2 linked regions of the Rubrivivax gelatinosus IL144 genome follow. The protein of the gene in region 2 interacts with the protein of the main gene of each other region in a pairwise test. Links are inferred from orthologs where the notes say so. Each region holds a gene or a part of one and is shown on either strand. Other genes may lie near its edges.

Evidence for each region. The genes of interacting proteins can lie anywhere in the genome.
Region 1: the proteins of RGE_RS22395 (region 2) and bioB interact in binary tests that used the Escherichia coli proteins (3 or more experiments, as listed by UniProt). The link is inferred for Rubrivivax gelatinosus IL144 from one-to-one orthologs.

The regions. Positions count from the first base shown.
Region 1 is NC_017075.1:1,293,130-1,296,388, reverse strand. What follows is about bases 181-2,962. They hold bioB (biotin synthase BioB), read right to left. Parts: upstream 2,173-2,962; coding sequence 1,189-2,172; downstream 181-1,188. Other genes in these bases: accC (acetyl-CoA carboxylase biotin carboxylase subunit), read right to left, coding at 2,177-2,962; RGE_RS06075 (VOC family protein), read right to left, coding at 731-1,192; RGE_RS06080 (DUF481 domain-containing protein), read right to left, coding at 181-659. Also shown: more of RGE_RS06080, read right to left, coding at 1-180; more of accC, read right to left, coding at 2,963-3,259. UniProt on the Escherichia coli protein: Catalyzes the conversion of dethiobiotin (DTB) to biotin by the insertion of a sulfur atom into dethiobiotin via a radical-based mechanism.
Region 2 is NC_017075.1:4,915,305-4,918,625, reverse strand. What follows is about bases 158-3,001. They hold RGE_RS22395 (class II glutamine amidotransferase), read left to right. Parts: upstream 158-1,117; coding sequence 1,118-1,885; downstream 1,886-3,001. Other genes in these bases: RGE_RS22390 (M14 family metallopeptidase), read left to right, coding at 1,944-3,001; RGE_RS22400 (NAD(P)/FAD-dependent oxidoreductase), read left to right, coding at 158-845. Outside these bases: more of RGE_RS22400, read left to right, coding at 1-157; more of RGE_RS22390, read left to right, coding at 3,002-3,321.

The DNA.
Region 1 (3,259 bases), 3.6 Mb from region 2 along the record:
CGGTCGCCCGAAACCGTCGGTGCGACGTCCAGGCGCTGGCGCAGCTCGACGGTGGGCGTCAGCCGGTGCACCGATTCCTCGCCCAGCGTCAGCGAGCTGCGCGTGAAGCGGCTGGCGCGGCGGCCGTCGATCGTCTGCTCGCGTGAGTAGCGGTCGACCGAGCGGCCGAGACCGGCGAAGACGCTGACGTTGGCGTCCGCCCGGTCGACGAGTTTCCAGCCCAGGCCGGCGTCGACGGTGTCGCGGCGGTCCAGCGCGATGACGCGGTCGCGTTCGACGGCGGCGCGGCCGTAGACGAAGCGCCGCGGCGTCAGGTTCAGGTCGTAGCGGCCGCTGGCGTTCCAGCGGTCGGCGGTGGTCGACACCTCGCCGCCGGGGGCCTCGCTGCGGCCGTAGTTCAGCGAGCCGCCGAGCGTGATGCGGTCTTCGGGCGTCGCGCGCACCGCGTCGACGTTCAGCGAGACGGCCACGCCGTCGGTGTTGCCCGAGGTGATGGTCGCCGCGGCGCCGCCCGAACCGCGCCAGAGGCCGTCGGTCACCGGCAGCTGCGGCGGCGGCACCAGCCACTGGGCCTGCACGGCCGAAGCGGCGAACAGCCAGGACGGCAGCGCCGCGCGCAGCGCGCGGCGGCATGGCGATGGGGAGCGGCGCAGGTTCACGCCGCCGATGCTCGCGGCTTCGTGCCGCGAGGGAATTAAGCACTTGTGACCGGCGGCCGCCGGTCGACGGCTCAGGACAGCGCGGAGATCACCTCGGGCGGCGCCTGGACCAGCTCGATCAGCACGCCTTCGCCCGAATACGGGAACTCGTCGTTGGACTTCGGGTGCACGAAGCAGATGTCGTAACCCGCCGCGCCCTTGCGGATGCCGCCGGGCGCGAAACGCACGCCCTGCGCGCTCAGCCACTCGACGGCCTTGGGCAGGTCGTCGATCCACAGGCCGACGTGGTTCAGCGGCGTGGCGTGCACGGCCGGCTTCTTCTCCGGGTCCACCGGCTGCATCAGGTCGACTTCGACGGCGTGCGGGCCGCTGCCCAGCGCGCAGATGTCCTCGTCGACGTTCTCGCGTTCGCTGACGAACGTGCTCTTCACGGTCAGGCCGAACATGTCGACCCACAGCGACTTCAGCCGCTGCTTGTCGGGGCCGCCGATGGCGATCTGCTGGACACCCAGCACACGGAACGGACGGGTCATGCGGACACCTCCTTCTTCGTCGGGGACAGGTTCAGGCGCGACAGCAGCTTGCGGTCGTCCTCGGCGTCGGCATTGCCGGTGACGAGCAGCTGGTCGCAATAGAAGATCGAGTTGGCGCCAGCCAGGAAACACAGCGCCTGGATGCCGTCTCCGAGCTCGCGCCGCCCGGCCGACAGCCGCACGCGCGAACGCGGCATCACGATACGCGCCGCAGCGACGACGCGCACCAGTTCGAACGGATCGACCGGCGGCGCGTCGGCCAGCGGCGTGCCGGGCACGCGCACCAGGCTGTTGATCGGCACCGAGTCGGGCGCCGGGTCCAGCGCGGCGAGTTCGGCGATCAGCCCGGCGCGGTGGGCGCGCGTCTCGCCCATGCCGACGATGCCGCCGCAGCAGACCTTGAGCCCAGCCTCGCGCACGTGCCGCAGCGTCTGCAGCCGGTCTTCGTAGACGCGGGTGCCGATGACCTCGCCGTAGAACTCGGGCGCGGTGTCGAGGTTGTGGTTGTAGTAGTCGAGACCGGCCTCGCGCAGCGTGCGCGCCTGCTGCGGCTCGAGCATGCCCAGCGTCGCGCAGGTCTCCAGCCCCAGCGCGTGCACCTCGCGCACCAGGGCCGCGACCTTCTCGACGTCGCGGTCCTTGGGCGAGCGCCAGGCCGCGCCCATGCAGAAACGCGTCGCGCCGGCGGCCTTGGCGGCGCGCGCCTTGGCCAGCACCTCGTCGACGTCGAGCATCTTGGCCGCCGCGACGCCGGTGTCGTGGCGCGAGGACTGCGGGCAGTAGCCGCAGTCCTCGGGGCAGCCGCCGGTCTTGATCGACAGCAGCGAGGCCAGCTCGATGTCACCCTGCGGCCAATGCCGCGCGTGAACCTCGGCGGCGCGGCGCACGAGGTCCATGAACGGCAGGTCCAGCAGCGCGAGCACCTGCTCGCGCGTCCAGGCGGCGGAAGTCTTCGGGGTGGTCTCGTCGATCAGGGTCATGAACTCAGGCGAAGCGGATGATGGGCTGGTCGACCGCCAGGCTCTCGCCCTGATCGGCCAGCACCTCGGCGACGGTGCCGTCCTGCGCCGCCGTGAGGATGTTCTCCATTTTCATCGCTTCGATGACGGCCAGGCGTTCGCCGGCCACGACGGCCTGCCCCGGCTTGACCGCGACCTGCACCAGCAGGCCCGGCATCGGCGAGAGCAGGAACTTGCTCATGTCCGCGGGCGGCTTGAACGGCATCACGCGCAGCAGTTCGGCAGCGCGGGCGCGCATCACCATCGCGTCGATGCGGCGGCCGTTGTGCGCCACGCTGTACCAGACGCCGTTGCGTTCGGCCTGCGCGGTGAACGGGCGGCCGTTGCAGGTGCCGGTGGCGCGGATCGAGCCGAAGCGCCATTCCTTGACGATGCCGTAGCTGCGGCCGTTGACGCTGACCGTCGTCGTGTTGCCCGCGACCTCGATCTTCACCGGCACGTGCGTGTGCTCGCCGGCCTCGCCGCGCACGACGACGACGAAGTCGGTGCCGATGCGCAGGTTGTGGCCCGCGAGCTGGCCGCTGATGCTGGCCGCGCGGCCGAGGTAGCGGCGGTAGACGGTGGCCACCAGCGCGACGAGGAAGTCGGGGTCGTCGTGCGGCACGTCCTCGGCGCGGAAGCCCTTGCCGTAGTGCTCGGCGATGAAGCCGGTGTTGAACTGGCCGGCGACGAAGTCCGGGTGCGCCAGCAGCGCCGACTGGAACGGGATGTTGCTCGACACGCCGCGGATGACGAAGCCGTTGAGCGCCTCGCGCATGCGGGCGATGGCGTCGTCGCGGTCCAGCCCGTGCACGATGAGCTTGGCGATCATCGAGTCGTACTGCATCGGGATCTCGCCGCCTTCGTAGACGCCGGTGTCCACGCGCACGCCGCCGCCGGCAGGCACCGGCATCGCCGCTTCCATCGTCTGCGCGGGCGGCATGTAGCGCACCAGGCGGCCGGTGGACGGCAGGAAGTTGCGGAACGGGTCCTCGGCGTTGATGCGGCACTCCATCGCCCAGCCGCGGCGCGGGATGTCGGCCTGCTTGAACGGCAGCGGCTCGCCCGA
Region 2 (3,321 bases):
TCGTCGCCCCGTTGCTCGACGGCGAGCGGGTCGTCGGCGCGCGGCTCAAGGGGCCCGACGGCGAACACGAGGTCCAGGCGCGCTGGGTCGTGCTGGCCACCGGCGCCTCGGTGCCGCCGCTGGTCGCCGCCGGCGTCTGCGAGCGCCGTGCGCCCAGCGGCGTCGCGCTGCGCGGCTACGTGCACCACCCGGAACTGGCGCAGACCCTGCGCGAGCTGCAGATCGTCTGGCACCCGCGGCTGTCGGGCGGCTACGGCTGGATCTTCCCGGGCCCGGGCGGCGTCTTCAACGTCGGTGCCGGGCTGACCGGCAGCCACGCGACCGAAGCCGGCGGCCGCGCCTCGATGCGCGACGTCAACCTGCGCCAGATGCTCGAAGCCTTCGCCTCGGTGCACGCGCCGGCGGCCGAGCTGCTGGAACGCGGCGAGCTGCGTGGCGACTGGAAAGGCGCGCCGCTGCGCTGCTCGCTGGGTGGCGCGCGCTGGTCGCGCCCCGGGCTGCTGGTCACCGGCGAGGCCGCCGGCAGCACCTACGCCTTCTCCGGCGAAGGCATCGGCAAGGCGCTGGAAACCGGCCTGCTGGCCGCCGCCGCGCTGCTCGAAGGCGGCGACGACGCCGCGGTGCGCGCCCGCCACGAAGCCGCGCTGGCCGGCCTGAAGCCGCGCTTCGCGCTCTACGAGAAGGCCTCGCACGTCAACCACCGGCCCTGGCTGGCCGACCTCGTCGTCTGGCGCGCCCGCCGCAGCCCGCGCATCCTGCGGCGCATGAGCGCGGTGCTCGAGGAGCGCCAGAACCCCGGCCGCCTGCTCAGCTGGCGCGGCATCACCAAGCTGATGTTCGAGTAAGAAGGTGCGAAAGAACCCGCCATGCCCGCGTCGATCCGCCAAGCGACCCCGAACGTGCGACGGCGCGACGACGTCTCGGCGCTGATCCCAGCGCGCCCGGCACCGCCTTGGGGTCGCTCGTCGGCTCGCCCCTGCGGGACGGGGCACATCCGGGCGCCGGGCGGCGTTGCGCCGCTTGCCGGTACATCGAGTACCGGCTGCGCGACGCGCCTTGCCCGACACCCGGCTGCACCCCGTCGCGGGCACGCCGGGTTCTTTCACACCTTCTGACGATGTGCCAGCTGCTGGGCATGAACGCCAACACGCCGACCGACGTGATGTTCAGCTTCGCCGGTCTGGCCTGCCGTGCCGACGAGCACAAGGACGGCTTCGGCATCGGCTTCTTCGAGGAGCGTGGGCTGCGCCACTTCATCGACCACCACGGCGCGCGTTCGAGCCCGGTGGCCGAGCTGGTCAAGCACTACCCGATCAAGAGCCTGAACGTCGTCGCCCACATCCGCAAGGCGACGCAGGGCCGCGTGGCGCTGGAGAACACCCATCCCTTCGTGCGCGAGCTGTGGGGCCGCTACTGGGTGTTCGCGCACAACGGCGACCTGAAGGGCTTCGTGCCGCGGCTGCACGGCGCCTTCCGCCCGGTGGGCGACACCGACAGCGAACGCGCTTTCTGCTGGCTGATGCAGGAGCTGGACAAGGCCCACGCCGACCTGCCGACGATCGACGAGCTGACCTGCACGCTGGCCGAGCTGCTGCCGCTGCCGGCGCGCCACGGCACGTTCAACCTGCTGCTGTCCAACGGCCAGGCGCTGTGGGCGCACGGCTCGACCAAGCTGCATTCGCTGGAGCGCCGCCACCCGTTCGGCGCCGCGACGCTGGCCGACGAGGACCTGACGGTCGACTTCGCCGCGCGGACCCAGCCCGGCGACCGCGTCGCCATCGTCGCCACCGAGCCGCTGACCGCCGGCGAGCCCTGGTCGGCTTTCGCCCCCGGCGAGCTGCGCGTCTTCGTCGACGGCGAGTGCCGGCTGCGGCGCTGCGGCTGAGCCCCACGCCGGCCCGGCGCGGGCCACAATCGCCGCGGTCTTTCGCCGCGACGACACCATGGCCGCCATTCCCGTCCCCCGCTTCGACGTCTTCTACCGCCACGCCGAACTCTCGCGCCTGCTGGCCGACTACGCCGCCGCCTGCCCCGGGCTGGTGCGCCTGGAGTCGATCGGCAAGAGCCACGAAGGCCGGGACATCTGGCTGGTCGCGCTGACCAACGCCGACACCGGCGCCGACCGCGACAAACCCGCGTTCTGGGTCGACGGCAACATCCACGCCGCCGAGCTCACCGCGAGCACCGCCTGCCTGTACTGGCTGCACCAGCTGGTCACCGGCTACGAGGCCGGCGACGAGAAGATCCGCCAGCTGCTGGACACGCGTGCCGTCTACCTCTGCCCGCGGCTGAACCCCGACGGCGCCGAACTCGCGCTCGCCGACCGGCCGCGCCACATCCGCTCGTCGACCCGGCCTTATCCGTATGCCGAGGAGCCGGTCGACGGCCTGACCATCGAGGACGTCGACGGCGACGGCCGCATCCTCTACATGCGTGTGCCCGACCCGCACGGGCCGTGGAAGAAACACGCCGACGAGCCGCGGCTGATGGTCGCGCGCGAGCCCGGCGAGTTCGGCGGCGAGTACTACCGGCTGATCCCCGAAGGCACGCTGAAGCACTTCGACGGCGTGCGCATCAGCGCCAACCGCGACGTCGAGGGCCTGGACCTGAACCGCAACTTCCCCGCCTTCTGGCGCCAGGAGTTCGAGCAGATCGGCGCCGGCCCCTACCCGGCCAGCGAGCCCGAGGTGCGCGCGATGGTCGACTTCCTCGTGCGCCACCCCAACGTCGGCGCCGCGGTCAGCTTCCACACCCACAGCGGCGTCATCCTGCGGCCGATGGGCACCCAGTCCGACGACGACATGACGCCCGAGGACCTGTGGATCTACAAGCGCCTGTCGGACCTCGGCGCCAGGCTCACCGGCTACCCGGCGATCAGCACCTTCCACGACTTCAAGTACCACCCCAAGGAAGTCATCACCGGCACCCAGGACTGGGTCTACGAGCACCTCGGCGCGCTGTTCTGGACGGTCGAGATCTGGGCGCCGAACAAGGAAGCCGGCATCGCCGACTACAAGTGGATCGAGTGGTACCGCGACCACCCGGCCGAGGACGACCTGAAGCTGCTGAAGTGGAGCGATGAGCAGTGCGGCGGCCAGGCGCACGTCGACTGGTACCCGTTCCGCCATCCGCAGCTGGGCATGGTCGAGCTCGGCGGCTGGGACCGCATGAACTACTGGCGCAACCCGCCGCCGGCGCTGCGCGAGCGCGAGGCGGCGCGTTTCCCGGCCTGGCTGACGCAGCTGGCGCTGTCGCTGCCCAAGCTGGAGCTGCTGCGCGCCGAGGTGCGGGCGCTGGGCCCGGACACCTGGCGTGTGCGCC